3 regions of the Thioclava sp. NG1 genome follow, and region 1 is predicted to be linked to each of the others. Evidence: riboswitches for the same ligand, from Rfam matches in the RefSeq annotation. Region 1 holds a riboswitch; each other region holds the start of a gene.
What was found. Region 1 has a riboswitch for thiamine pyrophosphate ahead of thiM (hydroxyethylthiazole kinase). Riboswitches for the same ligand answer to the same signal wherever they lie in the genome.
Positions count from the first base shown of each region.

Region 2: linked by a shared signal. The riboswitch ahead of thiB (thiamine ABC transporter substrate binding subunit) and the one ahead of thiM (hydroxyethylthiazole kinase) in region 1 are both predicted to bind thiamine pyrophosphate.
Region 3: linked by a shared signal. The riboswitch ahead of thiC (phosphomethylpyrimidine synthase ThiC) and the one ahead of thiM (hydroxyethylthiazole kinase) in region 1 are both predicted to bind thiamine pyrophosphate.

Region 1 is NZ_QFBB01000002.1:82,057-92,495, forward strand. Features, by position in the region: gene DEM26_RS03465 (2-dehydro-3-deoxygalactonokinase) at 1-386, shown strand, start outside; gene DEM26_RS03470 (2-dehydro-3-deoxy-6-phosphogalactonate aldolase) at 383-991, shown strand; gene DEM26_RS03475 (SMP-30/gluconolactonase/LRE family protein) at 988-1,842, shown strand; gene DEM26_RS03480 (pyrroloquinoline quinone-dependent dehydrogenase) at 1,989-3,695, opposite strand; gene DEM26_RS03485 (c-type cytochrome) at 3,739-4,194, opposite strand; TPP riboswitch at 4,505-4,599, shown strand; gene thiM (hydroxyethylthiazole kinase) at 4,661-5,458, shown strand; gene thiE (thiamine phosphate synthase) at 5,458-6,069, shown strand; gene thiD (bifunctional hydroxymethylpyrimidine kinase/phosphomethylpyrimidine kinase) at 6,066-6,869, shown strand; gene tenA (thiaminase II) at 6,866-7,537, shown strand; gene DEM26_RS03510 (hypothetical protein) at 7,649-7,885, opposite strand; gene DEM26_RS03515 (cytochrome P450) at 8,207-9,466, opposite strand; gene DEM26_RS03520 (hypothetical protein) at 9,598-9,867, opposite strand; gene DEM26_RS03525 (hypothetical protein) at 9,934-10,131, opposite strand; gene DEM26_RS03530 (BON domain-containing protein) at 10,201-10,439, shown strand, end outside.
Region 2 is NZ_QFBB01000010.1:112,761-123,199, reverse strand. Features, by position in the region: gene aroC (chorismate synthase) at 1-925, opposite strand, end outside; gene DEM26_RS16845 (DUF2794 domain-containing protein) at 1,033-1,380, opposite strand; gene DEM26_RS16840 (I78 family peptidase inhibitor) at 1,667-1,969, opposite strand; gene DEM26_RS16835 (I78 family peptidase inhibitor) at 1,975-2,343, opposite strand; gene DEM26_RS16830 (S-(hydroxymethyl)glutathione dehydrogenase/class III alcohol dehydrogenase) at 2,417-3,547, shown strand; gene DEM26_RS16825 (thiamine ABC transporter ATP-binding protein) at 3,674-4,369, opposite strand; gene DEM26_RS16820 (thiamine/thiamine pyrophosphate ABC transporter permease ThiP) at 4,353-5,915, opposite strand; gene thiB (thiamine ABC transporter substrate binding subunit) at 5,891-6,883, opposite strand; TPP riboswitch at 6,920-7,024, opposite strand; gene DEM26_RS16810 (DUF4139 domain-containing protein) at 7,198-8,799, shown strand; gene DEM26_RS16805 (hypothetical protein) at 8,831-9,523, opposite strand; gene DEM26_RS16800 (carbonic anhydrase) at 9,661-10,311, opposite strand.
Region 3 is NZ_QFBB01000006.1:17,831-28,269, forward strand. Features, by position in the region: gene DEM26_RS12470 (methyltransferase domain-containing protein) at 1-417, shown strand, start outside; gene DEM26_RS12475 (GntR family transcriptional regulator) at 493-1,056, shown strand; gene DEM26_RS12480 (HesA/MoeB/ThiF family protein) at 1,105-2,073, opposite strand; gene DEM26_RS12485 (thiamine phosphate synthase) at 2,070-2,663, opposite strand; gene DEM26_RS12490 (thiazole synthase) at 2,663-3,430, opposite strand; gene thiS (sulfur carrier protein ThiS) at 3,432-3,629, opposite strand; gene DEM26_RS12500 (FAD-dependent oxidoreductase) at 3,598-4,566, opposite strand; gene thiC (phosphomethylpyrimidine synthase ThiC) at 4,563-6,359, opposite strand; TPP riboswitch at 6,474-6,594, opposite strand; gene DEM26_RS12510 (S8 family peptidase) at 6,678-9,035, opposite strand; gene DEM26_RS12515 (5-formyltetrahydrofolate cyclo-ligase) at 9,469-10,116, shown strand; gene DEM26_RS12520 (BLUF domain-containing protein) at 10,292-10,439, shown strand, end outside.

The DNA of each region.
Region 1 (10,439 bases):
TCGCCCATCGCTCCGTGCTGCGCCACACGATCGGTAAGGGGTGTCAGGACATGGCAGCGTTCGACGCGGCGGTGGCCGAGGCGCAGGCCGATCCGGCGGGCGCCTATGGGGCGCTGTTCGCGCTGCGGGCCGGGGCGCTTCTGGGCGCGCAATCGCCCGAAACCGCCGCCTGCCGCCTCTCGGGGCTGTTGATCGGCTGGGAACTGGCCGCCGCGCGCGATCTCTGGCAGGGTCAGCCCGTCGCATTGATCGGAAGCCCCGTTCTCAGCCCGCTCTATACCCGGGCGCTGGCAGGTCGCGGCATTGATGCGACCTGCCAAGACGCCGAAGACGTGACCCTCGCGGGGCTCTATGCCGCGCGCCAGACCATCGGAGCCGAAACATGAGCCGACCCATCATCGCCATCCTGCGCGGGATCACTCCCGCCGAAGCCATCCCCGTCTGCGAGGCGTTGATCGCCGAGGGCGTCACCCGGATCGAGGTGCCGTTGAACTCCCCCGACCCGCTCGACAGCATCGCCGCGATGGTGGGGCGCTTCGGCTCGGACGCGCTGATCGGGGCGGGGACGGTGCTGACCACGGACCAGGTCGGAGCTGTCGCCGCGACCGGCGCGAAGCTGATCGTCTCGCCCAATTGCAACACCGACGTGATTGCCGCTTCCAAAGCCGCCGGTCTGCAGAGCTTTCCCGGCGTGATGACCCCGACCGAGGCCTTCGCGGCGCTCGCCGCAGGGGCGGACGGGCTCAAGCTGTTCCCGGGCGAGCTGATCGGCCCCGTGGGCTTGCGCGCAATGCGCGCGGTGCTGCCGCCCGAAGTGCCGCTCTTCGCGGTGGGCGGCGTCTCCGCCGAGAACATGGGCGAGTGGCATAAGGCCGGCGCTGCGGGCTACGGCATCGGCTCGTCGCTCTACAAACCCGGCGACAGCGTGGATACCGTAGCCGGAAAGGCCCGCGCGCTGGTCGCCCGCTATGACGAGGTCTGCACGGCATGAGCTACGAGATTTACGACGACCGCAACTGCTTTCTCGGCGAGGGCGCGCTCTGGCATCCCGAACGCGGCCAGCTGTTCTGGTTCGACATCCTCGCAGGGCGGCTGCTCAGCCGCGACGCGAGCGGGCCCCGCGAATGGAACATTGGGCAGATGGCCTCTGCAGCGGGTTGGGTCGATGCCGACACGCTGGTGATCTCCACCGAAACCGGGCTGCGCCGTTTCGACATTGCCTCGGGTGCGCATGAGCCGCTCGTCGCGATCGAGGCCGACCGCGACGACACCCGCTGCAACGATGGCCGCGCGGATCCGATGGGGGGATTCTGGGCCTCCACGATGGGCAGAAACGCGGAGACCGGCGCAGGTGCGATCTATCGCTATTTCGAGGGCACGGTGGAGCGGCTTTTCCCCGAAATCTCGATCCCCAATTCGATCTGTTTCGCCCCCGATGGAAGGCGCGCCTATTTCTCCGACACGCCGAAAGGGAAGATCATGACGGTCGCGCTGGATGCGCAAGGCTGGCCAGAGGGCGCGCCGGAGATTTTCGTCGATCTGAGCGCGGATGGGCTGAACCCCGACGGCGGGCTGACGGATGCCGAGGGCGCGCTCTGGAGTGCGCAATGGGGATCGGGGCGGGTCGCGCGCTACCTGCCCGACGGGCGGTTCGACCGGGCGATCGAAGTCGGCGGACGGCACAGTTCCTGTCCGGCTTTCGGCGGGCCGGAGTTCAAGACGCTTTTTGTCACCACGGCGAAGGAAGGGATCGAGGAACCCGATGCCGCGCAGGGCCGGGTCTATTGCGCCCCCGCCGGAGTCGCTGGGCGGCCCGAGCCCGCGGTGCGCCTACCCGGGTGATCGCGACGCTCCTGCCGCGCGACTTTCGTCGGCCGCGGGGGCGAGATAGCCGTTCAGGGGGCGCGCCGGAAACTTTCTCTGCATAAAGGGCCGCGACGGATGCGTCGCGGCCCTGAATTTGAGGTTGAACGTGTTTTCGTGGCGGATCAGTCGAGCTTGAAGATCGCCACGACATCGCCGCGCGGGAAGCCGAGCTGGAAGTTGCCGCCGGCTGCGACCGCGACATATTGCTCGCCGTCGACTTGATAGGTGATCGGCGGTGCGTTGACGCCGGCACCAAGATTGAAGCTCCAGAGCTTCTCACCCGATTTCGCATTGAAGGCGTCGAACATGCCGTTGCCCTCGCCGGTGAAGACCAAGTTCCCGGCCGTGGCGAGAACGCCGCCGATCATCGGCTGCGGCGCGTCGTAGCTCCACTCGACCTTGCCGGTGTTGACGTTCACCGCGTCGAGCACGCCGGTCTGCATCGCCTCGTCGCCCTTGACGTTCTTGAACGTACTGCCCAGCCGAAGCGTACCCGGCAGCGTCGTCGTTTCGCCATCGGTCGTGAAGTTCATCAACTGGTTCATTTCCATGACGTAGAACAGGTTGGTCTCCGGCGAGTAGGCCGGCGGCGACCATTCCGCGCCGCCATTGGCGCCCGGCAGAATCTTAACCCCGTCCTTGGTCGGCGGCGTGAACATGTTGTCCGACATCTTCACGAGCGGGTCCGACTTGCGGATCAGATCGCCGGTTTCGCGGTTCACCACATAGAGCCAGCCGACCTTGCCGGCCTCGCCCGCAGCGGGAACGACCTTGCCGTTGGAGTCCTTGGCGTCGAAGAGCACGACATTGCTGACGGCGTCGTAATCCCAGACGTCGTGCTTGACCTCCTGATAGTGCCATTTGCGCTTGCCGGTATCGGCATCGAGCGCGACGATCGAGTCGGTATAGAGGTTGTCGCCTTTGCGGCTAGAGCCGTCGAGGTCGGGGTTCGGATTGCCGGTGCTGAAGATCACCATGTTTCGCTCCGGATCGATTGCGGGGGTCGTCCAGACCATGCCGCCACCGGACTTCCACGAGTCGCCTTCGAACGTGTCGGGATCCGTCGCGTGCCAGCGCCACACCTCCTCGCCCGACTTCGCATCGATCGCGGCGACGAAGCCGCGGATCGGCCATTCGCCGCCGGAACTGCCGACGATCACCTTGCCGTCATAGATTTGCGGCGCCATCGTTTCCGAGAACCCCGCTTGCGGGTCTGCGAGATTGGTCTTCCACACCTTTTTGCCTGTCTTGGCGTCGAGCGCGAGAAGATTGGCGTCGAGCGTCGCAATGTAGACCTTACCGTAACCCACGGCCACGCCCCGGTTCACCGGGCCGCAGCAGGTCTTGACCTGCGAGACGTCATAGGTCGTGCTCCAATACGTCTCGCCGGTTGCGGCATCGACGGCCATGACCGTCATCTCGTTATCGACCATCGGTGTCGAGATATACATCACGCCATCGACGACGATCGGCGTGGTCTCGAAGCTGGCGACCTTTCCGGTCTGCACCAAGGCAACCGGGTGCAGCTTGTCGATATTGTCCGTCGTGATCTGGTCGAGTGGCGAATAGCGCTGGTTGCTGTAGCTCCGGCCATGCAGCAACCAATCGGACTTGTTGTCCTTGGCGGATCGCATCGCGTTGTCGTCGACAGCGACATTCGCCGAAGCGGGAAGCTCCTTCATCTGGGCGCGGTTCGTGTCGCTCGTGCCCTGGATCTCGTCACTCTGCTTCGCGTGCGCAAGTGCCGGCAGGGCCGCCACGCATACGGACAGGATCAGAGGTCGGACGGCGCCTCGCGAGGTCGCGGTGAATGGTGGCAAATGTGCCATGTTCGGTCCTCCTCTCTTGAAATGATCAGCCGCGGCGGTCGGGTCAGTCGCAGGATGACTGCGACGAGTCCGGTAACGGCTGCAGGTCCATCGCATCGATCGCTTTCTGGTCGATCGCGCTGTCCCCGGGTTTGAAACCGTTCTTGCAAAGCAGATAGGCGAATGTCTGGAGATACTGCTTGTCGGTCAGCTCGCCCGGGTCATCCTTGGGCATGTGCTTCGCGATGAAGTCGTATAGTTGCTTGCCGGTCATGCCGCTGTAGTCGAGGCTGTCGGCGAATTTCTTGCCCGCCAGTGCCGGGCCTGCATCCCCCATCAGATCGCTGCCATGACAATCGGCGCAGTGCTTCTTGTACACGTCGTGGCCTGACGATGCCTGCTTGGATGTGAAGAGGGTCTGCTGGTCCGAAGAGCCCGGGTAGGCTGCGCTCGCGCAGAGGACAAGGGCGGTAACGAGGCCGGTCAGGGCCGTTCCGGAATGCGTGTCTAGACGTCTCATGCTAAAAAACCTCGCTCAATAATGCTGGGACGGAGCGGTGGGGGATATGGTTCCCCAACGGATGCAAGGGGCCTTTGTTCCATTCTGCTTTGCGGGCATCAGGCAGACGGGGCTGCACCGAGCAGCTTTCGGATGGGAAAGCGGATCCGAAAACGACGCCCGTATCTTCGCTCTTTCCGGCCTGCCATATGACGGCGACCAGAACCGTTCCGCCGTTCACGGATATGCGCTGGATGCTGATCGCGGCGAAGCTGTGGGCGCCTCGTCTGACCCGGCTTGACGGGCGGCGCGAAGGCTGTCACCTCTCGGAGCGAAGCGACAGGGGCGCTCGGGCAACCGGGCTGAGACGAACCCTTAGAACCTGAACCGGATAATGCCGGCGGAGGGAGGCGCGTGAGACGGTCAGGCGCGTTCCCGCCTTTGCCCCCTCGCACTTCTCCTGATGCCCGCAGCCAAGGAGAGAGCGATGGAAGATCCCGGACAATATCTCGCGGCGATGCGGCAGACCGCGCCGCTCGTTCACAACATCACCAATTACGTCGCGATGAACGTGATGGCGAATGTTCTGCTCGCCTCCGGCGCCTCGCCCGCGATGGTGCATGCGCGCGAGGAGGCGGCCGAGTTCGCCGGACTCGCGCAGGCGCTCAGCATCAATATCGGCACGGTGTCGCCGCCCTGGGCGGAGGCGATGGCGGCGGCGGCCAAGGTCGCGAGCGCGCAGGGAACCCCGTGGGTGCTAGACCCTGTCGCTGTCGGCGCGACGGATTATCGGCGTGCGCTCGGTGCGCGGCTCGTGGAACTGCGCCCGACGGCAATCCGCGGCAACGCGTCGGAGATCCTTGCGCTTGCGGGCGAGGCTGGCGCGGCTGGCGCGGGGAAAGGGGCGGATTCCACTGAGAGTGTCGAGACCGCGGAAGGCGCCGCGCGGGCCTTGGCCCGGATGAGCGGGGCCGTGGTTGCGGTGACCGGCGCGGTCGATTTTGTGACGGATGGGGAGCGCGCTGCGCGGGTCGCCAATGGCCATGCGATGATGCCGCGCGTGACCGCTCTGGGCTGTTCGCTGACTGGTCTGGTGGCTGCGTTTCTCGCAGGACAGCCTCGCTTCGAGGCGGTCGTCGCGGCGCTGGCTTATTTCGGGCTCGCCGGGGAGAGCGCCGGGGCGAGTGCCTTAGGCCCGGGAAGTTTTCAGGTCGCGTTCCTCGATGCGCTCTATGCGATCGACGCCGAGGCGCTGAGCACCGGAGCTCGGATCGAATCCGCATGATGATCCCGTCCATCTGTTTCGTCACCGACCCGGCCGCCCCGCAGCCGGTGCTCGCGCAAGCCGTGGCCGCGGCACGGGGCGGTGCAGGCTGGGTGCAGCTGCGCGACAAGGTGCTCCCCGATGCAGAATTCGCCGCGCTGGCCCGGACGCTGGTCGAAGCGCTTGCCCCCTATGACGTGCCGCTGATCGTGAACGATAGGGTCGCGGTGGCCATCGAGATTGGGGCCGCAGGGCTGCATATCGGCCAGAGCGATGGCGACCCCGCCGCGATCCGCCGCCGGATCGGGCCCGACATGCTCCTAGGCCTCTCGATCGAGACCGAGGCGCAGATCGCCGCCGTTCCTCCCGGCATCGATTATCTCGGCGTCGGTCCGATCCATGCGACCGGCTCGAAGCCCGACCATGCCGCCCCGATCGGCCATGTGGGCTTTGCCCGGATCGTCTCGCGCACCGATCTTCCCTGCCTCGCGATCGGCGGGATCACTGCCACTGACGCGCCCGCAATCCGCGCGGCGGGCGGTGCCGGTCTCGCGGTGATTTCTGCCATCTCGCGTGCCCCCGACATGACGCGCGCCACCCGAACCCTGCGCAACGCATGGAGCGACACATGATCCCCAATATTCTCACTATCGCGGGTTCCGACCCATCGGGCGGGGCGGGCATTCAGGCCGATATCAAGGCCATCTCCGCCAATGGTGGCTACGCGATGAGCGTGATTACCGCGCTGACCGCCCAGAACACGCGCGGCGTGCAGGCGGTGAGCCTGTGCGACACGGCGCTGATCGCAACTCAGTTGGCATCGCTGCGCGAAGACGTTCGTACCGACGCGATCAAGATCGGAATGCTGGGCGATGCCGCGATCATCGAGACTGTGGCCGAGAGGCTGACCGGGCTCGACTGTCCGGTAGTGCTCGATCCGGTGATGGTCGCGAAAGGCGGCGATCGGCTGCTGGCAGAGGCGGCGGTGACCGCGCTGCACAGCCTGCTGCCCCGGGCCGATCTGATCACGCCGAACCTGCCCGAGGCCGCCGATCTGCTGGGCTGCGCCGAGGCGACGCGCTTCGACGAGATGCGCGATCAGGCCCATGCGCTGCGCGAGCTCGGGCCGCGTGCGGTGCTGCTGAAGGGCGGTCATCTGCAAGGCGACCAAAGCCCGGATCTGCTGGTCACGGCGCAGGAAGAGCTCTGGCTTGACGCACCGCGCATCGCGACGCGCAACACGCACGGGACGGGCTGTACCCTGTCCTCGGCGCTGGCGACATGGCTCGGGGCAGGGGTGCCGCTCGCGGAGGCCACCCAGCGGGCGAAGGCGTATCTGAGCGCGGCGATTGCGGCAGCTGATCGGCTGACTGTCGGGTCGGGGCACGGGCCGGTGCACCATTTCCACGCATTCCAGGAGAAGAAGAAATGAGCTTCGCCCAAGACCTCGCGCAGGCGACCGCGCCGCTGCGCCGCCAAATCCATGACATGCCTTTCAATCGCGAACTGGCAGAGGGAAGCCTCGATCGGGAAACCTTCCAGGGCTACATCATTCAGGACGCACATTACCTCGAAGGCTTCGCCCGCGCGCTCGCGCTGGCCGCCGCCAAAGCCCCGGATGCCCCGACCGTGGCGCAGCTTGCGGGATCAGCGGCTGGAGCGATCGCCGTCGAGCGCGAATTGCACGCGCATTACATGGGGCTGTTCGGCGTCTCGGCGGAAGATTTCGCGCGGATCGAGCCTTCGGCGGCCTGCGATCATTACGTCTCTTTTCTGCTGCGCAGCGCTGCGATCGGCGATTTTTCCGAAGCGGTGGCGGCCTTGCTGCCATGTTTCTGGATCTATCGCGATATCGGTCGGGAGATCGCGCAGTTCAGCGGCGCTGAAAATCCCTATGCGGCCTGGATCGCGACCTATTCCGGAGAGGCGTTCGATCAGAGCGTGACGCGAATGCTGGAGCTGACGGACAGGCTGGGCGCGATTGCAGACGCGCCCGCGCGAGCCCGGATGCACCGCGCCTTCGCGCGGAGTTGCTGGCATGAATGGCGGTTCTGGGACAGCGCCTATCGCGGCGAAAGCTGGCAGCAGCCTGCCGCTTGAGGCGCGAACCGAAAGGGGGCGCCTTCGTCGGCTTCCGGTCCTTGCCGCTCGCCGGTGTCGCGCGCCTCGATCGCCTGTCGGGCGTCGATGGCGGGGCCGGATTTCCGAGGCTCAGGATTTGTGCTCGTCGCTTTCCTCGCTGGTTTCCCCGTCGGTTTCCTCGACGGCCGCGGTCTCGTTGTAGTCATTGGGATCGAAATCTTCGGGGTCGAAGGCCTCCTCCTCCTCGGAGATGCCGGTCACGTAGGAGGTTCCGGTCTCCTCATCGAAGATCAGGCCGTAATTCGCACGTCCCTTCGATTTGTAACGCAGGAACTCGTGCACGCCTGCGTAAATGGCGATGAACACGAACGGCAGAAGGATCAGGGCAGCAAGTAACTGGGCGTTGATAGCGGACCTCGTTCAGGCTGTTTGGCAAAGGCGGATTGTCTGCGGCGCCTTGGGTCAATCTAGCAGCATGTTGGCCTAATCCGGATGTGGATCCGACAATTTGGCCACTCGATGCGAACGTCATTTCGAAAATAATCTGGTCTATCGCGGGACGACGTCAAGAGTTGGCGCGGGCTGGGCGCCGGCACGAAGTCTCTTAGCCGGGGCGTTCGACCGGCTGCGACCTGCCCATGCTCGACATGGTATCTGGCATGCGTTCGGCCTGTCGCCCCGGAGTTTTCAGCAGCGCGCGTTCGGATGCTCCGGCTGGACTGCAATGCGCAGGCCGCCTCCCGGCAGCGGGGGGAACTGGTTGTCGGAAAGTGTCAGATCCTGCTCGGGGACCGTCCAATCGAGCTTGCGCAGCTGCATGACGGCTTCGGTCAGCAGCTCCATCGTGAGCCATTCGCCCGGGCAGCGGTGATTTTGCAGATAGTCGCCGCCGCCCTGCGGCACGAGCCCCTCGGGTTGGATGTCACGGCCCAGATGGCGTTCGGCGCGGAAGCGTTCCGCGTCCTCCCAAATGTCAGGGTCGTGGTTGGTGCCGTAGAGATCGAGGACCAGCCAATCGCCGGGTTCGAACCGGGCGCCGTGCCAGTCGAACGCCTCGCGCACGCGCCCGCCGATCGCCGGGAAGAACGGGTAGAGCCTGCGCACCTCCTCGGCGATCGCGCGGCAGGTCGGCTCGTCGTCTTCCGCAACGGCCGGGATGGCTGCGCGGTGGGAGTGCAGAGCGTGGGCGGCGAACACGACATAGCGCCCGACCGCCACGATCGGACGCAGGATGTTCAGGAGTTCCTTCACGGCCACGTCTTCGCTCATCCGGCTGCCGTCCAGATCGGTGTGGAAGGCGAGCTTGGCCAAGGTGCTTCCGGCAGGTCCGTCCGCTTCGCGCGTCTGCGAAATCAGGCTGCGCGCCCAACGCTCGCACCGCGCCCGGAGCCAGCGTGCCTGTAGATAGGCAGGCCCGAGCGTGCCGGCCGCGGCGAACATCGTGCTGAGTTCGCGCGCGCGGCTGGCAACGTCGTGCTGTGCCGGGTCGATGCCGCACCAGCGCAGCGCCGTTCGCGTCATGATGCCGTCGACGGCATCAGAGAAGTCGATCTCGCAGCCTTGCCAACTGCGGGCCGCAGCCTGCCATTCCTCTGCGAAAATCCGGCGGGCCGCGCGCAGTCGGTCGCGGTCCATGAGGTCCAGAAACATCTGCTTGCGGATGTGATGGGCTTCGTCGTCGAGGCTTTGCACGCTGCCCTTGCCTTGAAGAAGCGGCACCACGGTGGGCGGCATAGCACCGCGACGCGTCATCCGTCCCGGCTCATAGAAGCTGCGTACCGCGTCGCGTCCGCGCAGGAAGGTCACGGGGCGCAGCATCAGCCGGGTTCGGAACGCATCGCTCCCAAGCTGATCGCAACGGCGGGAAATGAACGAATAGCCCTCGCTGAGGAAGGCCCGGGTGCTGTCGATCCCCGAGAGATGGGGAATGGATTGGGAATTCTGCATTTGCCTTGCCTCGCTATGGGCCTGATTGGTTGCTGGTGCTAGGGGCGCGACGCCGATGCGGGCTGCGCCAAGCCCGCGGCAGGTGGCATCACGGGCGTCTGCCTTCGTCCTCTGCGCTTCGGCCGGACGGATCACCCATTGCCGCGGCGGTGGCGCCGCGCGAGCGTCGCGATCTGCTGGAACTCCTCGGCAATGCTTAGCGGAAGCGCGTCGGTCGCGTCCGGGTCCGCGCCGGGATCTTCCTGACCGTCATGCATGACTTCGCGTTCGCCGATCCACGCCATGACGGTCTCGCGCGATTCTGCGGGCAGTTCCGACACCAGCCGTGCCAGAACGCGGCGTTGCGCGATCAAACGAGCCTCCAGCGTGACCAATGTTTCTTCGAGATAGGTATTTGGCATCTGGTCGCTCTCTTCGCGGGGTCCCGGCGGGTTGGCGCCGGGACCCCGATTTTAGGTGAATTGAAGTCAATAATTCGCGGGCGGATCGCTTGCCGGGAAACTTTCATCCATTTCCTCGTCGACCCGGTCCCAGTTCCGAGGCGGGTTTCGCATCTGCGAGGGACCTGCGGGACGGACGCCCTGTGCCGAGGTGCCGCGCCGTTGGTTGATGAGATACCCCAAGGCACCGAGGGCTGAGGCTGCAAAGAGCAGTCTGGTCAACATGGTAGGCCTCCTTTGGTCAAAGTGAGACCCCCGCGTGGGACCCGTGCAGTGCTCCGCGCGAGGGTCGTCATGCTTACCCGAAAAACGAACCCCGCCAGCCTTTGTTCCATGGCGCGAACCATCGTGAATCTGGCGGAACAAACCGTGCGCGGCTGGCGTGCGCGCAGGAACAAGCGGGATGCTCACTCGTTGATCCGTTCCATAGCCATGGAGGAGATCATGACCGAGAATGGCGATGACAAAGACGTCAGAGACGTCCATGTGGTGCGCTCTGACCTTGCGGCGCCGAGCCGACCGGACGGGTATCA
Region 2 (10,439 bases), on a different contig from region 1:
GCGGCGTCAGGATCGACGAGGTCGGCTTGACCGCGAAGCGCACCGTGATCGGCTGGCCGGTGGTGATCCCGCCCAAGATACCGCCCGCGCGGTTCGAAAGATATTCGACACCATCGGCGCCCATCACCATCTCGTCGGCATTCTCCACGCCAGTCAGCGCCGCCGCGGCCATGCCCTCGCCGATCTCGACGCCCTTGACCGCGTTGATCGACATCATCGCGGCGGCCAGCTCGGTATCCATCTTGGCGTAGATCGGCGCGCCCAGCCCCGCCGGGCAGCCCTCGGCCACCACCTCGATCGCAGCGCCCACCGAATTCTGGCCCTTGCGGATCGCCGCGAGGTAATCGGCCCATTCGTCCACTGCTTCGGCGTCGGGCAGGAAGAACGGGTTCTGCAGGATCGCGTTGCGGTCGAACTTCGCGCGATCGAGATGTTTCGCGCCCATCTGCACCATGTAGCCGTAGATCTGCAGATCGGGGACCAACTGGCGAAGCGCGGCCTGCGCCACACCGCCAGCCGCCACCCGCGCCGCCGTCTCGCGCGCGCTCGAGCGCCCGCCGCCGCGATAGTCGCGGATACCGTATTTCTGGTGATAGGTGATATCGGCATGGCCGGGGCGGAACTGCCGCGCGATCTCGCCATAATCCTTCGAGCGCTGATCGGTATTCTCGATCATCAGCTGAATCGTCGTGCCGGTCGTGCGGCCTTCGAACACACCCGACAGGATGCGCACCGCGTCGGGTTCCTTGCGCTGGGTCGTCTCCTTCGACTGGCCCGGACGGCGACGGTCGAGGAATTGCTGGATGAACGCCTCGTCAATCTCGATGCCGGGCGGGCAGCCATCCACCGTCGCGCCAAGCGCAGGCCCGTGGCTTTCGCCCCAGGTGGTGACGCGGAACTGATGACCGAAAGTGTTGAACGACATGGGACGCGCGCCTCGCAGGTTTCCTTCGGCGCTGGCTTAGCAAGTCGGGGGCTGCGAGGCAACGTGCATGGCAGCAGGGCGACACTCTCTCAAAGCGCGTAGCGCCCCTACTCCACCGCGCGGATCAGCTTACGCTCGAGCACGCGCAGCACCTGGCGCAGATCATGGCCGCGCCGCAGCACCTGCCCCTGCTGACCGATCACCGCATATTGCCCCTGTTTCGCACGCAGCGCGGGCCGCTTCTCGATCCGGTAGATCGGCACTTCGGCGGCGCGGCGAAAGATCGAGAACACCGCGACATCGCGCAAGAAGCTCATCCCGTAATCGCGCCACTCCCCGGCCGCGACCGCGCGCCCGTAAAGCGACAGGATCACGCCAAGCTCGGAGCGGTCGAAAGCGATCTGCTCCGGTGCGCCGGAAGGGTTCGGATAGGGGGAAGGCGTTTGAACCGTCATTTACAAAGGGTACATCGCGCGCGGCGCAAATCAAGCCCACCCGCGCTAAGGTTGAACGCGCCTTCGCCGCGCCGGATTATGACCTAGAAAAAGCCTGATTTCCTGCGCCTTCCTGCCGGGTTTCATCGACATCCTGTAGTCAGCGGAAAACGCTAAAGCCCGACGGTGCGGTTAACAGCCCCCACCCAGTACGTATCGTCGGGCGCTTTTCCCTCCTGCAGAAGAAGCCCCGCGTCCTGGTCAGACACGGGGCTCTTTCATGTGCAGAGCATCAGCGGCCCCCTGCCTAGTAGCAGCGCACCGCCTCGATCGTGCCGTTCTCGTCGATCTCGAAATTCACCCGGCCGGGGGCGTAATCCATCGTCACCGCGTCGCCCGGATGAATGATGCGATGCGGCCGCGCGATATCGAGCGCCGCCAGCACGGTTTCAGGCCGCCCTTGGAGCGCCGCGAGCTCGGGCGGCGGACAGGTTCCCGCGCCGGGCGGGCCCGACCGAGGCGGCGAAACGCGGGGTTGGCAGGCCGCCAACCCGAACGCTGCGACCCCTAACGTGACAATGAGTCCGATCCGCGCCCTGCCGCGCTCCATCAGGCTCACCCGCAATCGATGTTGTAGACGTTCCCGCGCGAGTCGAGACGAAACACGACGCGCTGCGGGTTGTAGACCTGATCCTCGACGCCGCGCCATTCGACGATGCGATAGGGTTTGGTAATCCCGAGCGTCCGGATCTGCGCCGCCGGCTGACCCAGAACCGAGGTATATTTCACCGCCCCGCAAGTGTCGGGCTCACGCTCCTGCAAACCGCCCTTCGTGACGCTCACCGGGGGGGTGACATAGGGCGCGGGCGCATAGGGCTGGGGCGCGGGGTATGCCCCATCGGTGGGTGTCTCGCTCATCGGACCGGCGGGGTCGCAGGCCGCAAGCGCCAGCATCGACCCCATGACGAAAAATCGTTTCAACATGTCGCACCCTTCATTGCATTGGCCGCGCCGATAACGCAGGCTCTCTCCGAATTTATACAAGGAGTATGCGCTTATGAGAACCCGTGCCGCAGTCGCGCTCGAAGCGGGAAAACCGCTCGAAATCATGGAAGTGGAACTGGACGGCCCGAAAGCGGGCGAAGTGCTCGTCGAAATCAAGGCAACCGGTATCTGCCACACGGACGAATTCACCCGCTCTGGCGCCGATCCCGAAGGCATCTTCCCGACCATCCTCGGCCATGAGGGCGCGGGCGTCGTGCTCGAAGTCGGCGAAGGTGTCACCACGCTGAAGCCGGGCGACCACGTGATCCCGCTCTACACGCCGGAATGTCGCGAATGCCCGTCCTGCCTGTCGGGCAAGACGAACCTCTGCACCGCGATCCGCAACACGCAAGGTCAGGGCCTGATGCCGGACGGCACGACGCGCTTCAAGATGCTCGATGGCACGCCGATCTATCACTACATGGGCTGCTCGACCTTCGCGAACCACACCGTGATGCCCGAGATCGCGCTCGCCAAGGTCCGCGACGATGCGCCGTTCGACAAGATTTGCTATATCGGCTGCGGCGTCACCACCGGCATCGGCGCGGTGATCAACACTGCAGGCGTCGAGATCGGCTCGACCGCTGCCGTCTTTGGCCTCGGCGGGATCGGTCTGAACGTGATCCAGGGCCTGCGCATGGCGGGTGCCGATATGATCATCGGCGTCGATCTGAACGACGCGAAAGAGGACATGGCGCGCAAGTTCGGCATGACCCATTTCGTGAATCCCTCGAAGCTCGGCCACTCGGTCACGCAGGAAATCATCAACCTGACCAAGACCGAGCGCGACCAGATCGGCGGCGTGGATTACTCCTTCGACGCAACCGGCAACGTGAAGGTCATGCGCGACGCGCTCGAGTGCTCGCATCGCGGCTGGGGCGTTTCGGTCATCATCGGCGTCGCACCCGCGGGCGCGGAAATCTCCACCCGCCCGTTCCAGCTCGTCACGGGCCGGACCTGGAAAGGCACCGCTTTCGGCGGCGCCAAGGGCCGCACCGATGTGCCGAAATTTGTCGAGTGGTACATGAACGACAAGATCGAGATCGACTCGATGATCACCCACACTATGCCGCTCGAAGACATCAACAAGGCCTTCGATCTGATGCATGCGGGCGAGTCGATCCGCTCGGTCGTGATCTACTGACCCCAAGGCCGGGGGCGCTGCCCCCGGCCCCCCCGGGATATTTCCAGCAAGCCCGAAGCGCAGACCGTTTCGGGCTTGTTCAAATATCCCCGGGTGAATTCGCGCCAGCGAAGAGGGGCAGAGCCCCTACTCTCCTAGATAGTCCCGTAGCGCGGGCGGCGGATCGTCGAGAAGCGGTCCGGTCTCTTGCGGCGCATGGGCGCGGCCCTCGGCCACCAGAACCGTCTGCGGGCAAAGCGCACGCGCATCCTCGGGATCGTGGCTGACCATCAGCACCGTCGTGCCCTGCTCGCGGGCGATCTCGGCCACCAGCGCCAGCATCTCGGATTTCAGCGCGGGCCCCAGCGCCGCAAAGGGCTCGTCGAGCAGCAGGATCGGGCGGCCACGGAGCAACGTCCGCGCCAGGCCTGCGCGGCTTTGCTGCCCGCCCGACAGTGCGCCGGGTTTGCGCCTCTCCATCCCCTCAAGGCCCACACGCGCCAACGCGGTCTCGATCCGGGCGCGGTCGGTTGCGTCGATCTTGCCTTTCGGGTTCAGGCCAAGCGCGAGGTTGGTCTCCAGCCGCAGATGCGGGAAGAGGTTCTGATCCTGAAACAGGATCGAGAGCGGACGCTCGCCGGGCGGCGCCTCGGTGATGTCCTCGCCGCACCAGAGCACCCGCCCCCGGGTCGGACCAAGAAACCCCGCAAGTACCGAGAGCAGCGTCGACTTGCCCGCCCCCGAGGGGCCAATCAGCGCGACCCGCGCGCCGGCCGGGATCGTGAAATCGGCTTCGAGGCGGAAATCGCCCTGTTCGATCAGAAGCTTATCGAGGGTCAGCATAATGCCCCGCGCGGTCGAGCGCCCAGAAGAGCGCGAAAGTGAGGATCAGCAACAGGCTTGCAGTGCCCGCCGCCTGATCCATGCGATAAGACCCCATGAGCTGGAAAAGCGCCAGCGGAAGGGTGCGGGTCTGGCCATCCGAGAACAGCGTGATGACGCCCAGATCGCCCATAGAGAAGGCCGCGGCCAGCCCCGCCGAGAACCCCAGCGGCCGGGCAAGGCGCGGAACCGTCAGCAGACGAAGCCGGGCAATGCCGCGCAGCCCGAGCGAGGCGGCGAGCCGGTCGTAATCGGCCTGCAGCGTGCGGATCTCGGGCATCAGGATGCGGGTCGCGAAAGGCACCGAAAGCGCGGCGTTGGTCAGCAGCACCATTGGCAGCGCGAGGCTCGTCGGGTTCACGAAGGGCCGCGCGATCAGGAAGGCGCCGGTGCCCATCACGAGGCTCGACGCTGTCATCGGCAGCATCGCCGCGATCTCCGCCCAGCGCTGCCGGGTCGCCACCAGTGCGAGCGGCAGGGCGATGGCGAGCGTCACAACCGTGGAGAGCAGCGCGATCACCAAAGAGGTCAGCGTCGCGGGCCAGACCATCTCGGGCAGGTTGGCCACCGCCGGAATGCCCCGGGCGAAAACGGTGCCGATGGGAAGCAGCAGGAAGGCGCTTGCGAGCCCGATCGCGAGCGCGTCGAAGAGCGCACGCCCTATCCCGCCGGACAGCTGCGGGATCGGCGCGGCGCGGCGGTCATGCCCCGCGCCGAAACTCGACGGCAGGGTGGCGCGCGCCGCGATCAGCAGCGCTGCGACCGAGATCGCGACCTGCACCAGCGCAAGGCTCGCCGCGCGGCCCATGTCGAAATCGAAGCGGAAGGCCTGATAGATCGCCAGCTCCACCGTGGTCGCGCGCGGCCCGCCGCCAAGGGTCAGGGCCACCGCGAAGGACGTCAGGCAGACGAGGAAGATCGCAAGGAACGCCCCGGGCAGCACGCTGCGCAGCATCGGACGTTCGAGGTGACGCGTGACCTCCGCAGGGCCGAAGCCGAGGGTCGCAGCAAGGCGAAACCGCTCGGCCGGGATCGCCTCCCAGCCGTGCAGGATCATCCGGGTCGCAAGCGGCAGGTTGAAGAAAACATGGGCCACGATGACGCCCTGCGCGCCGTAGATCGAAATCGGATCGATGCCGAGCGGGGCGAGGGCCGCATTGACCAGCCCGCGCCGCCCGAAGACCGCGATCAGCCCGAAGACCGCGACGATCACCGGCAGGATGAAGGGAGCCCCCAGGAGCGAAATCAGCAGTCCGCGCCCGGCGAAGCGGCGGCGATGCAGCGCACGGGCGACCGGCACCGCCAGCGCGCAGGAGATCAGCGCCGAGGCCGCCGCCTGCCAGAGCGTGAAGCGGATCGCGGCGAGATCGGTTTCGCGCAAGCCGGTCAGCCCGCCTGCCCGGAGCGCGACTGCCGCCAAAGTGCCAAGGACAAGCGCGGCCAAAGCCGCACCCGCCAGCACCGCCCAGATGGGCGTGCCTCTTATCTGGAGAAGGCGCGTTGCCATTCTTCCAGCGCCGGACCGCGCAATTTCTCGGCCTCGGCCTCACCCAGGTAGAGCGTCTTGTCGGGCATCGGGAGTTTCTGGAACACCTCAGGCAGCTGATCGTGGGGCAGTTTCGCCGGGAAGGACCAGTTCGCCGTCGCGATCATGCCTTGGAAATCGGGGCTCAGCACGTAATCCATGAATTTCTGCGCCAGCTCGGGATGCTTCGAGGTCTTGAGCTGCGCGACCAGTTCGGGGGTGAAGTAATGCCCCTCGGGGAAGATCGCGGCGGCCTTGGAGTCGTCGTCCTCGGCCATGATGTGATAGGCGGGCGAGGTGACATAGCTCAGTACCATATCCGCCTCGCCATCGGTGAACATGCCGTAGGCCTCCGACCAGCCCGGCGTCACGGTCAGCACCTTGGGCGCGATTTTCGTCCAGGCCTCTTCGGCCTTGTCGCCATAGATGTCCTTCACCCAGAGCAACAACGACAGACCCGCGACCGAACTGCGCGGATCTTCGATGACGATCTTGTAGGCGTCGTCGGGCGCATCCAGCAAATCCTGGAAGCTCGTGGGCGGGTTCTTCAGCTTGGTCTTGTCATAGACGAAGGCCAGTTCAGACCAGTCGAAAGGCAGGAAGATCGGATCGTCCCATTTGACCGGCATGGTCAGGTCGGACGTGTCCTCGTTATGCGGGGCGAACAGGCCCGTGGCGCGCGCCTTCGCGGTCACGTCGGTGTTCAGACCGATCGCGACATCGGCGGAGGTCTTGTCGCCTTCGAGCAGGATGCGCGGCAGCACATCGCCCGACACGAATTTCAGATCGCAATCGCAGGTCGCCTCGAACCCCTTCTCGATCGCGGGACCGGGGCCCCATTCGCTCGTGAAATAATCAGGCGCATAGACGGTGAGCACGGGCTTGTCCTCGGCCGCCGCCATCGTGGCGATCAGGCTCAGGGCTCCCGCAAGCATCAGGTGGGTTTTCATGCCTCACTCCTTGGGCTTGCCGGGCGGAGTGGGGCCGGACTATCCGGCTACCTTCCCTCCGCCGGTCTTAACCGGTTCAGGTTCAACGGGTTCGCGTGGCTCGCATCTCAGCCGGATCATCCGGCACCCCGAGGTAGGGCGCAACCTATGCGCGCGGGACTTCGGACGCAAGGGCAAGCAGTCGTAGCCCCCCGACGCCTAGCACGAACGCTCTGGCGAGTTCCCGCCAGTGACGACCCGCGCCGGATTTCAATGGCTTGCAACTGCGCGCAGGCCGACGCAGGCTCGATCCGGAACGGATGTGGGAGGAACCGATGCGCATCACCCTGACGGCGGCCCTTATGGCCGCGACCGCCCTGCCCGCCTTGGCCGACACGATCGAGGCACCGGGCAAGATCACGGCCGTGACGCTCTTTCCGCAGGGCGCGCAGGTGGTGCGGCAGGTGGAGGTGAAGGCGCCCGAGGGCAGCCATGACCTGCTGGTTCCGGGGTTTCCCGAAGGCACCGACATCTCGACGCTGCGGGTGTCGGGTGACGGTGTGCAGATCGGCGCGGTGAGCCTGATCTCAGGGCGCGCGCCGGCGACCAGCGGAACCGAAAGCGCAGCGGTGAAGGCTGCGCGTGACCGGCTGGCCTCTGCAAAGGAAGCCCTTGCGGAAAAGGAAGACGCGGTGGCCGTGATCCGCGCCAAGGCGCAGGCCGCGCGCGACCAGATCACATATCTCAAGAACACCGACTCGCAGGTCACCGCGCCCGAACAGCTGCGCGCGCTGGCGCAGATGGTGGAGGATCAGATTCTCTCGGCCACCGAACGCGCAATCGCCGCCGAAGCGGAAGCGCGCCGCGCGGAAGCCGCGCTCGACCCCGCGAAAGAGGCGGTGAAGCAGGCGCGAGCGGCGCTCGATGCGCTGCTGAACCCGGCGAAAGATCGAGAGATGCTCAGCGCGAAGGTGCAGGGCTCGGGCACGCTGACGATCACCTCTTACGTTAACAATGCCGGGTGGCAGCCCTCCTATGATCTGCGGCTCGACCGAGACAAGGGCGCGGTGGATATGGAGCGCTTCGTCTCGGTCCATCAGGCCACCGGCGAGGACTGGCGTAACGTCGACCTGACGCTCTCGACCGCTCGCCCCGGCGGGCGCGCAGAGCCGGGCGAAGTCTATCCGCGCCTCGCGCACATCGGCGACCCGGATGCGCCGCCCGCACCGGTGCCGATGAAGCGCTCCCTCGCGGCATCGGATGGCGCCGCCGCGCCGATGGCGGAAGCAGCGATCAGCGACCGCGCCGATCTTCAGATGCAGGGCGAAACGGTGACCTACCATTACCCGAGCGCGGTCGATCTGCGCGACGGGGTCGACGATCTCCGCCTGAGCCTCGATTCCAAGACCCTCCCGATGGAGGTCTTCGCCGAAGCCGCCCCGCTGACCGATCCCCAGGCCTATCGCGTGGCCGAGGGCAAGAACGGGACCGGCGAGATCCTGTTGCCCGGCCCCGCGAACCTCTATGCCGATGGCGCGCTGGTCGGCCAGTCGCATCTGCCGATGGTGGCGGCAGGGGATGACCTGACGCTGGGCTTCGGGCCGATCGAGGGCATTCGCGTGGACCGCCGCATGCCCGACACGATGGAGGGCGACAGCGGCTTCATTTCCAAGTCGAACGAGCGCCGCGAAGTCGTCGAGATCGAGGTGAAGAACCTGACGGACAAAGGCTGGCCGATGCGGGTGATCGACCGGGTACCCTATTCCGAACAGGAAGACCTGAAAATCACTACCAAGGCGACCCCGCCCGCGAGCGAGACCGATTACGACCATCGCCGCGGCGTGCTCGCATGGCGCTTCGATCTGGGCGCGGACGAGACCAAGACGATCCGCACCGAGACCACGCTGAGTTGGCCCACCGACAAGGTGCTGCGCTAGGTCAGCCTAACGCAAAGGCCTCCGCGCGCGATCAGGCTGCGTTTCGCGGGTTCGCCGCAGCCCGCAGTTTCGCGAGCAACGCTGGCGACAGGCGCAGGAACCCGCGCGCGGGCGGTTCGGCCTTGGCCGCCTCGGGCGGCTCTGTCTCTGCACCGCCGGTCTTTTCGGCCGCCTTGGACGCCTTCTCCTCCTGCACGGCTTGCGCCCCCGCCGCCTGCGCCGCGGCATACTCGGCGGCGGCGGCCTGTGCCGTCACCGTTTCCGCCGCGCCCTGCCCAGACCTCGCGCCGACGATCTTGGTGCGGCCGCCATCGTCCCCCGGAAACGGCGCGGCGAAGCGCAGCACCAACTCCGTCAGGCTCGGGCCGATCTCGTCGAGCAGCAACAGGAAGCGGTTCGTCGGCCAGGCATGCAGACCCAGCGCGCCCCCGCCCGCAAGCCGCAGCACGAAGCCCGCATCCCGCAGCCGATGTTGCAGATCGAACCAATCGCGCGCCTGATCCAGCGCCGCTTGCACCGCCGCCATTTCCGGCAGCGGCTCTTTCGTGGTGGGGAGGGCGGATGTTGGCTCCTCCGGCAGCCCCTCCTGCAGGACGCGCCGGATCAGCTCTGCCGGAGGCAGGCCGAACGCGCGCGCCTCCGCCGCAATGCGATCGATCATATCGAGCGGCAGCCGCAGGGAGACGAGACGATGCTGGGAATGCGGTCGGGATGCAGGTGACATGTCGGGTCAAAGCTCGTTGGCGTGGGCGGGGTACCCGCAGCCTCGCCCATCAAGCTTAACAGCCCGTGAATGCCAATTGGTTTTCCCCAAGGCGGAGCAATCGGCCTCGCGAAGGGGGTCAACGAATTTGCAAAGCCTCAGAGCTTCTCGAACCGATCCGAGCCGGAGACGTATTGCTCGAGCGTACCCTCGCCGATGTCGTGGCGCAGCCCGTGCAGCGTCATCCGATCGGCGTCGAGCGCTTCGCGCACGAAGGGGAAAGTCATCAGGTTCTCGAGGCTGACTTTCACGGCCTCACGCTCGAGCGCCAGCACCTGCTGATCCTCGGGCAGGTCGGTGACGCGCTCGTAGCCCGGACGCAGAAGGTTCAGCCAGGTGCCGACGAAAGAGCTTTTCTCCTCAAGTTCCGGCGCATGACCCGAACACATCGCGTGGCAGCCCGCGATGCCGCCGCAATTGCTGTGGCCCAACACGATCAGATGCGCGACCTTCAGGCTGGTCACGGCATATTCGACCGCCGCCGACGTGCCATGGTGATCACCATCGGGCGTGAATTCCGGCACGAGGTTCGCGATATTGCGGTGGATGAAGAACTCACCCTGATCGGCACCGAACATCGAGGTGACATGCACGCGACTGTCGCAGCAGGCGATGATCATCGAGCGCGGACGCTGCCCTTCGGAGGCGAGACGGCGATACCAGGCGCGGTTTTCGTCATACGCAGTCGCGTGCCATCCCTGGTAACGGTTCACAAGGTAGCTCGGCAGCGGCTTCACATGCTCTCTCATCGGTCCCCCGGTGTTTTTGGGTCTGGTGTCTCGCGTCTTATCGCAGCGTCAAATACCGCGATGCAGGCCGGGTTACGAGAGGTTTCTCCGCGTCGCTCAATGAAATCTTGAGACCTGTCGGCCATATT
Region 3 (10,439 bases), on a different contig from region 1:
GTCGCCTCGACGTCGATGCTGCAATGGCTGGCCGCGCCGCATGAACTCCTTCGCAAGGCGTCCGACACCCTCGTCCCCGGCGGGCTTCTCGCCGTCACCAGTTTCGGTCCCGGGAATTTCCCGGAACTCGCACGGCTGGGGCTTGCCGCGGGTGCCCCCTCCTATCGTGACGCGGACGGACTGTGCCACGACATGCCCCGGCACATGGAGGTGATCGCCGCGTGGGACGAAACCATCCGTCTGGATTTCCCCGATGCGCGGGCCCTGTTCGGCCATCTTCGCGCGACCGGGGTCAACGGGCTGATGGGCGGGCAACTGTCGGCGCCGCGCCTGCGTCACCTGATGACGCGGATGGACCGAGACGGCGCTCTGACTTTGACCTACCATCCGTCCTGCTGTATTGCCCGCATGCCCTGACCTTCGGCCCACACGCCCCCTTGAAAGTCCGAGACCATTCCTGCCGCGCCCACCCCCGACCTGATCGCCGACGAACTGGCCCGCCGCATCATTCGCGGCGAATTGATCGCGGGCGAACGTCTCCGGCAGGATTATGTCGCCGCAGAGTTCAACGTGAGCCATGTGCCGGTCCGCGAAGCCCTGCTCAAGCTGTCCGCGCGCGGGCTGGTGGTGTCCCGGCCCAACAAGGGGGTTCACGTCGCGCCGCTGGATCCGCTGGCGCAGCGCGAGCTGAAACTCATGCGTCTGGCGCTCGAACCGCTCACGCTTCTGCACTCGGTGCCCAACCTGACGCCCGCACAGGTGCAACAGGCAGACGAGCTGCGTCAGGCCTGCGATCAGGCCTCCAATATCTACGACTGGGAAGAGCAGAATCGCGCGTTCCACATCAAGATCTACGAGGCCTGCGAGATGCCGCGCCTGCTGGAATCGGTCGAGAACATGCAGAACCTCGCGGCCCGCTACATCCTCGTTCATTACCGCGCGCGCTGGCGCCCCCGCATCGACAAGGATCACCACGGCATCATGAGCGCGATCCGGCGTCAGGACGCCAAGTCCGCCGCCGCAATTCTGACGCGCCATCTGCAGCGGCTGAACTGAACCGGCCGCGCCGCACGCGGCCTCGACGCGGGAACCTCCGGCGCTGCATCACCCATCCGCCTTGGCGGCAAGCAAGGCGAGCGCCTCGAAACCGCGTTCTTGAAGAACGCGCGCGGCCCGCCACGCCCGAAGGCCCGAGGCGCAGCACAGAACGACCCGCTGACCGGAGGCGGGCTCCAGCGCCGTCAGTTCCGAACCGGGCAGCCTGACGGCCCCGGCGGAAATCGGCGAGCGCGCTTCGTCTTCACCGCGCAGGTCGATCACAAGATCGCCTTCACACAGCATGTCGGCCGACACAAACCGCAGCGGCCTTTCCGGCTCGGGCGTGCCGAGAAAGCTGAACCCGCCGAAGCAAAGCTCCGCCAGATCGGCGGTGAGCATCCGGCCCAAGGCGGGCGGGTCGGCCCCGAGGAGCACGCGCAGCGCGATCTGCGCCTGCAGCGAGCCGATCACACCAACCACCGGGCCCAGCACGCCCGCCGTGGCGCAGCTCGCGCCGGAGGCGGGAAGGTCCGGGAAGACCGCGCGCAGCGAGGGTGCCTCACCGCAAAAGCCGCCGACATAGCCGGTCTGGCCCAGAACGCTCGCGGAGATCAGCGGGGTCTGCCACCTCAGGCAAGCATCGGAAAGGATGTAGGACACCGCGAAACTGTCGGCGGCATCTATCACCAGATCTACCTCCGCCGCGATCTTCTCCGCCCGTTGCGGCCCGAGCGCGGTAGCGCGCGCCTCGACCGCGATCTGCGGGTTGAGGGCGCGCAGCGCGTCGCGCGCGGCTTCGACCTTGGGGCGTCCGAGATCGGCCATCCGATAGAGCGGCTGGCGGTGCAGGTTGCTTTCCTCGACCATGTCGGGATCGAAGATCGTCAGCCGTCCCACGCCCGCCCCGGCGAGATATTGCAGCACCGGACAGCCCAAGCCCCCGGCCCCGATGACGGCAACATGCGCGGCAGTTAGCTTCGCCTGCCCAGCCGCGCCGATCTCGGGCAGGATCATCTGGCGGGCATAGCGGCTCATGGTGCGCAGACCCTCAGCCACGCGCGCACGCGCGCCTCCGGGTCGGGCGCCTGCTGGATATCGGTGACGACTGCAAGGCTGTCGGCGCCTGCCGCAAACACACCGGGCACGCGCTCTGGCGTCAGCCCCCCGATCGCGACCAGCGGCACGCCGCCCGTCAGCGCCTTCCAGCGGGCCACGCGCTCCAGCCCCTGCGGCGCCCATTTCATCTTCTTCAGCTTCGTCGGATAGACTGGTCCGAGCGCCACATAGACAGGGTCCTGCCCTAGCGCCCGGTCCAACTCCGCCTCATCATGGGTCGACAGGCCAAAGCGTATCCCGGCGCGGCGCAGCGCGGGCAAGTCCGCCGTGTCCATGTCCTCTTGCCCGAGATGGACGAAGCTGCAGCGCAGGTCGAGCGCCTCCTGCCAGTAGTCGTTTACCACCAGCTGCGCACCATGCACGGCGCAGATATCCCGCGCCCGCACAATCTGGCGGCGGGTCTCGGCGGGCGGGACGTCCTTGAGCCGCAGCTGCACCAGCCGGACGCCCTGCGGCACCAGACGCTCCAGCTGCGCGACATTCGAGGTGATCAGGTAGAACCGCTCCATCACATCAACTCCGCCAGCCCCAGAACCGGGGTCGAGGGCACGGCCATGTCGCGCCGCTCCATCGGATCGGCAAGATGCCCCGCACGACCCGCCCGCACCGCCAGCGCCATCGCGCGTGCCATGCCGACCGGGTCGCCGGCTTTCGCCACAGCGGTGTTCAAAAGCACCCCGTCCATCCCCTGCTCCATTGCCTGCGCCGCATCCGAGGGCCGCCCGACCCCCGCATCGACGATCAGCGGCACGGTCGGGAAATGCGCCCGCATCGCGCGCAGCGCATCGGGGTTGCGCAGCCCCTGCCCCGAGCCGATCGGCGCGCCCCATGGCATCAGCACCTCGCACCCGGCCTCCAGCAACCGCTCGCCGACGACCAGATCGTCGGTCGTGTAGGGAAAGACCTTGAAGCCATCGCGCGCGAGGGCCCCCGCCGCCTCGACGAGCGCGAAGACATCGGGTTGCAGCGTGTCGGCATGGCCGATCACCTCCAGCTTGATCCAATCGGTGCCGAAGACCTCGCGCGCCATCCGCGCGGTGGTGACGGCCTCCTGCGCGGAATGGCAACCCGCGGTGTTGGGCAGCACCCGCATCCCGGTCTCGCGCAGCATGTCCCAGAACTGCGTGCCCGCGCCGTCCGTGGCCTCGCGGCGCAGGCTTACGGTGATGACCTCGCAGCCGCTGGCGCGGATCGCCTCGCACAAGATCGCGGGCGAGGGATATTGCGCCGTGCCCAGAAGCAGCGCCGAGGTGAGTTCGGTGTCATAGAGTTTCATCTCAGCCCCCCTGCATCGGTGCGAGCACTTCGAGCCGGTCGCCTTCGGTGAGCCGCGTCGCCGCGCGGTTGGCCCGGGGCACGAACTCTCCGTTCAGCGCGGTGGCGATGGCGGGATTGGCAAAGCCCAGCTCTGCCAGCGCGGCTGCGAGGTCCTGCGCGGCAATCTCATGCGGTTTCGCGTTGACGATGAGCTGCATCGGAGCCCTCCGGAAAGAAATGTTGCGTGACACGGGCCGCCATCGCAGGCGCAAGCAGGAAGCCGTGGCGATAAAGCCCGTTGAGATGAAGCGTCCCGCCGTGCCTCTCGAGGCGGGGCAGGTTGTCGGGATAGGCCGGGCGCAGCCCTGCCCCGGTCTCGATCACGCTCGCCTCGGCAAAGCCGGGATGCAGCGTGAAAGCGGCGCTGAGCATTTCGGTCAGCGAGCGCAGCGTGATCGGGCGCGTCGCGGCGCTTTCGATCATCGTCGCGCCGATCATGTAGACGCCCTGCCCGCCCGGCACGAGATAGAGCGGGATGCGCGGGTGCAGCAGGCGCAAGGTGCGGGTGATCTCGACCTCCGGGCAGTGCAGGATGGCCATCTCGCCGCGCACCGGGCGCAGGTCAGGCAGGTCGGCGGCAAAGCCGGTGCAATCGAGATCCACCTGCGCGGGGGCCGTGGTTCCCAACACGATCTCGACCCCGGCGTCACGCGCGGCCCGCGCCAGATCGCGCAGCGCGCGGCGCGGGTCGAGATGCGCCTCCTCCGCGAAATACAGCCCGCGTGCGAACCGCCCCGCGAGGGACGGCTCCATCTCTGTGATCGCCGCCTGATCGAGCGTGCGATGGCCGGAGGTGCGGCGGGCGAAGCGCGTCAGTTCCGCACTGTCGCGCGGAGGGGCGAGGACCAGCGTGCCGCGCCGCGTGACCGGCGTGATCTCGGCCCACCAGTCTGCCGCGCGCGCGCCCAGCGTGACCACTGCCTCTTCGGCGCTTTCGGCTTCGCACCACGGCGCCAGCATCCCGCCCGCATAGCGTGACACGCTGCCCGCCCCGATCTCCTCTGCCGCCTCGAAGACCCGCACCGCAGCCCCGGCGCGCGCCAGTTCGAGCGCCGAGGACAGCCCCGCGAGGCCGCCGCCTGCGATGGTGATCATTCGCCCGACCCCTTGAGGGGCACATAAAGCTCCCCGCCTTCGCGGAACTTGGCGGCCATGCTCTCCATCCCCTCTTTCTGCGCCTCGGCGCGGATGTCGTGCGAAATCCGCATCGAGCAGAATTTGGGCCCGCACATGGAGCAGAAATGCGCGACCTTGTGGGCCTCTTTCGGCATCGTCTCGTCGTGGAATTCGCGGGCGGTATCGGGGTCGAGCGAGAGGTTGAACTGGTCTTCCCAGCGGAACTCGAAACGCGCACGGCTCAACGCATCGTCGCGCCGCTGCGCGCCGGGCAGCCCCTTGGCCAGATCGGCGGCATGGGCGGCGATCTTGTAGGTGATCACGCCAGTCTTCACGTCGTCGCGGTCGGGCAGGCCCAGATGTTCCTTCGGCGTGACGTAGCACAGCATCGCGCAGCCGAACCAACCGATCATCGCCGCCCCGATCCCCGAGGTGATGTGGTCGTAACCCGGCGCGATATCCGTGGTCAGCGGACCGAGCGTGTAGAACGGCGCTTCGTGGCAGCACTCCAGCTGCTTGTCCATGTTCTCCTTGATCTTGTGCATGGCCACATGACCGGGCCCCTCGATCATCACCTGACAGTCCTTCGCCCAGGCGATCTTCGTCAGTTCGCCCAGCGTCTCCAGCTCAGCAAATTGCGCAGCGTCATTGGCATCCGCGATCGAGCCCGGCCGCAGCCCGTCGCCGAGGCTGAACGAGACGTCGTAGCGGCGGCAGATGTCGCAGATCTCTTCGAAATGCTCGTAGAGGAAGCTCTCCTTGTGGTGATGCAGGCACCATTTCGCCATGATCGAGCCGCCCCGGCTGACGATCCCGGTCACGCGCTCCACCGTCATTGGCACCATGTGCAGACGCACCCCTGCATGGATCGTGAAGTAGTCGACGCCCTGCTCGGCCTGTTCGATCAGCGTGTCGCGGAAGACCTCCCATGTCAGGTCCTCGGCGATCCCGTTCACCTTCTCCAGCGCCTGATAGATCGGCACGGTCCCGATCGGCACGGGGCTGTTTCGGATGATCCATTCGCGGGTGTTGTGGATGTTGCGCCCGGTCGAGAGGTCCATCACGGTGTCGGCGCCCCAGCGGATCGCCCAGACCAACTTGTCGACCTCTTCCTCCATCGAGGAGGTGACGGCCGAGTTGCCCATGTTGGCGTTGATCTTCACGAGGAAATTGCGCCCGATGATCATCGGCTCGGCTTCCGGGTGGTTGATATTGGCCGGGATGATCGCGCGGCCTGCGGCGATCTCGTCGCGCACGAAATCCGGCGTCACGTAATCGGGCAGGTTCGCGCCCCAGTCCTGCCCGTCGCGCGGTCCCACGGCCTCGCGCAGCTGGTTCTCGCGGATCGCGACGAACTCCATCTCGGGCGTGATGATGCCTGCGCGGGCATAGGCCAGCTGCGTCACCGCGCGGTCGCCCTTGGCCCGCATCGGTTGCCGCCTGACCGGGAATTCCGGCGTCAGCCGCGCCCCTTCGGCAAAGCCGTTATCCTCGGGTCGGACATCGCGCCCGGTATATCTCTCGACATCGCCGCGCGCCTCGATCCATGCCCGGCGCAGCGGCGCGAGACCGGCATTGATATCGGTCGTGACCTCGGGGTCGGTGTAAGGGCCCGAACTGTCATAGACCGGCAGCGGTGCTTCCCCGGCAGTGGGGTGCATGGCGATCTCGCGCATCGGCACGCGCAGACCTTCATGCAAAGCGCCCTCGACGTAGATCTTGCGCGACGCCGGCAGCGGACCGGTGGTGATCGTGGGGTTGGGAATGTTCATCGTTTCGGTGCTCCTCAAGCATTCGATCTCAGAGGACACCAATTGAGAGACGCTTGGGAAACCAAAGGCCGAACGGCCTTTTGTCATGGCCCGCAACGATAGAAAGACTCTTCCCGGTCTGCGCGCCTAGCTTCCTACGCCAGTATCAACTGGGTCAGGTTCAAAGGGTCGCGTCACCGGGTTTTCACCCTGTCAGCCTCTCAGTCCCCTAAGCGGGACTCCCCTGCGTGATCCTGTTGTAGGAGCCAAGTTCGAACCTGGCAAGGCGCGTCCGCGCGACTTCCGGCGGTCGTGATCGGCGCGCCCGGCGTCAGCGGTTCAAAAGCGCGCCGTCCATCCCAGCGAAACCCCCATCGCGGAACGCTGCCCGGGTTCGTAGACAAGCCCCGCGCCGAGACGACCGATCCCGGCCGTGCGCGAATAGCCGAACTGAAGGTCGGGCTCGGGTGCTGCGCTTTCGATATTCACCGAGGAGGCCGTCATCACCACCTTGTCGGAGCGCGTGTTTCCGACGGCGGCCCCGACGGCGGTCGGCACGCTCATCGTCATCTTGCCCGAGGCAAGCGAGATCGGCGTCGAAATCCCGATGGAGACACGATCATCGCCGGACAGAAACCCTCGCTTTGTCAGGCCCAAGGCATAGGCGTTCGAGTGCAGCCCGCTGCCGGAGCGAAGCAAACCGTCTCCGGAGAAGTTCGAACTGCCATTGGCCGCGGTGAACGCGAGAGAGGTGCCGTCACCGAGGGCGACGTTCATGCCGAGCTGAACGAAGCGGGTATCGCTGGACAGGCCGCCACCGAACGCGCCGCCCACCGAGGTTCCCAGGAAGCCGCCGTCTTCATGCAGGCTGCCGACGGTCATCGAGAGCTTGCCAACGCCAAACCGGGCACTGAGCGAGCCGGCGATGTAATGCGAGGTGATATCTCCAGCCCCGCCGCCTGCCTGCGAAATCGACGCCGACAGCCCGTCGCCGAGGCCGATTTCGTAATGCAGCGCGGATGTGGCATCGAAAGATTTCAGGTATGGCGCGGCCATCGCGGCGCTGTCGACCCAGCCTGTTCCGGCAATCGCGGAACCGTCGCCGCGCGACAGTGACAAGGTGCCGGTGCCCGCGCTCAGATTGATCGCATCCGTCCGTCCCATCGCGAAGGCTTCCGTCGCGGCTCGGGCGGCGCTGGCATCCGCGTAATCCGCCACGAAGCTGCTGGTCGGCACATGATAGCCCCGATCAAAGGCATCGGTGACGATCATTCGCTGGTTGGAGAGCGTCGCGCGCAGCGCCCCGGCCACGCCGCGGCTTGCGTTGATCGCGCTTAGGGCGGCGGGCACGGAGGGGCCGTCGAGAGAGCTGGTCGTCTCGACCTTCAGCGTCCCGGCAGGTGCCTGTGCCTGCCGCAGATTGAGCTCTCCCCAGCCATAAACCGGGTCGATTCCGACCGCGCCGAGATCGGTCGCGCTGGTCTCGAGGATCTGCACGATTTGCTGACCTGTCAGCTCGGGGAATTCGCTCTTGAGCACCGCGACCGCGCCGGTGACATAGGGCGTCGCCATGGAAGTCCCGCTCATGTAGGCGTAATCGCCGCCGAGATCGCTCGGATAGGTCGAGAGGATGTTCACGCCCGGCGCCGCGAGGCAGTAATTCATCGCCTCGCCGCAGCGGTTGGAAAAGCTCGCGATCTGATGGTTGCTGTCGACGGCCACGACGCCGAGGATCGAGCCGTCCATTTCCGGGAAGTATTCCGGCAGGCCGGCCATCACGCTGGGATTGGCGCCGCCGTCGTTACCCGCAGCGAACACGCTGACCATGCCCGCTTTCGCGGCTGCATCGAGCGCGTCGATCGTGGCCGACCCGAGCTGCAGACGGATCTGGTCGGCGCTCGAAAACTGGTCGATCGTAAGCGTCTTGTCCGTGCTGTCCACATAGGACCAGCTGTTGTTCATCGAGGCGGCCCCGGCCTTGACCGACCGCGTGATCGCATCCGCATAGCTGCCCGCGCGAACCGAGCCTCCGACGCCTTTCAGGATCATCAAGTTGGACCCCCAGGCGATCCCCTCGATCCCCTGCCCGTTCTGCACACCGGCGATGATCCCGGCCACGTGCGTGCCGTGCCCGTCCGTGTCGGCGACATCGGAACTGTTGTCGAAATAGCTGTAGGAGAGGGCACCATCGATATTGTCGGCGAGATCGGGATGGGTCACATCCGCCCCGGTGTCGTAGACCGACACGAGTGTGCCGAACCCGTAGGCCCCTTCAGCATAACGATACGCCGCCTCGGTCTGAGCGAGACCGCCGCTCGCGTAATATTCCTTGGTCTCGAAGCTGCTGACGCTGCCGCCGGTCCCAAGACGCGGCGCAATGCCCGGCGATGGCGGCTGTGTGTCGCTCGCGCCCGAAGAACCCGAGGAACCTCCGCCGCCCGCCCCCGCAGCCGCGGCCAGCCCCACCGCTCCGAGACCCAAGAGAAGCAGCATGCTGTTGGAGCCGGTCACCGTAGTGGAATTCGCGGCGATTCCCAGCGAAGAGGCGCCGGGCGCCGCGGGACGGTCCTGCACCAGCCCGTAGGAGACCGTCGCACGGCCCGCCAGCCGGATGCGCTCGCTGAGGTCCCGCGCATGGGCCGCGGTCACGACAAGCGACGTCAAAGCCGTCGCCGCCAGCAAATATCCGCCTTTCATCAAAAGCCCTTTCGCTGAAAATTCAGCCCGTTGAGAGGATATTCCGGTCATCTTTGCCGGCATGGGAGCTGCGTTCCTGTACGTCCCCACGCGCGTCGACAGCGCCTGTTTCCGGTGCCAATCCAACACGTCGGGATTTGTTGACGGCGATCTATCGCGCCACCGAGAACTCGTAAGGGGGGTCACTTTGAGGCGAACGAGGTGCCGACGATCCTTCGCCGAATGTCCCGATATCGCCTTCGCGAACGCCTTATGACCGAAATCGCGAAAGGGTGCCTGTCGGAAAAACGCCGAACACGAATAATTGAAGCCCGTCGCCAGTGGTCAGCAGGTCTGAACGGTGCCCTTCCGGCGCGGTCGCCGCGAGGCGTGCTTGAAAATCCGGCGCGCGGGTCCGACTATCGAGGGCGCAGCACGCAGGGATGGCTTGACGATGGAAGAGGACAGCGCCGGAGGCAGCCCCGCCTGCTTCGCCCATCTGCTGGTCGACGGTCACCCCGTCGATCCCGAGACCGCCCGCGACGTGGCGCGGTTCAGACGGGCCGAGCGCGCGCGGCTGCTCAAGTTGCGCACCCTGTGCGCGGACGATCGAGAGCGCGCGACCGCCTGCCTGATCGAAGGTCTCGACCGGATCGTCGCCCCCCGAGCGGGCCGGACCGTCGCCGTCTATTGGCCGATCCGGGGCGAGCCGGACCTGCGACCGTGGATGTGCAGGGTCCACGAGGCAGGGACGCAGATCCTGTTGCCCGTCGTCACCGCGAAAGATGCGCCGCTGGAATTCCACACTTGGAGCCCGGACTGCCGGATGGCGCGCGGCATCTGGAACATCCTCGTGCCGGCTTCTGGCGAACCCAGACGCCCGGACGTGGTGATCGCGCCGCTCGTGGGTGTCGACGAGACCCTTCACCGCCTCGGCAACGGCGGTGGCTATTACGACCGGACGCTGGCACGGATCGAGACGTCGCCGCGGACCATCGGCGTCGGGTTTGCGGGCTGCCAACTACCCACGATCTATCCGATGCCCTGGGACGTGCCGATGGACGAGGCGCTCTTGTCAGACGGGACGCACCTGAAGAGGTAGCGCGCTGGAGTATCTGCCTGTCAGGTGCCCCCCTCAACGTTCACCGATCGCCACGATCGGCAGCCCGCGACATTCAGCGCGTTCAGCGGGGACGTGCGCAGCCATGGCGCTTGACAGCGTCGGCGCGCGCGAGCATTCGGTCTAAAAAAAACGAAAATGCCGGAGGGTTTGCATCTTGCAGTTGACCAGACTTGTCTATTCATCCAGGCACCGCGATCTGCAGCCTGAAACCGTCGACGATATCCTCGAGAAATCCCGCATCAATAATTTGCGTGATGGCATCACGGGCGCCCTGATCGTCAGTGATCGCAGTTTCATGCAAC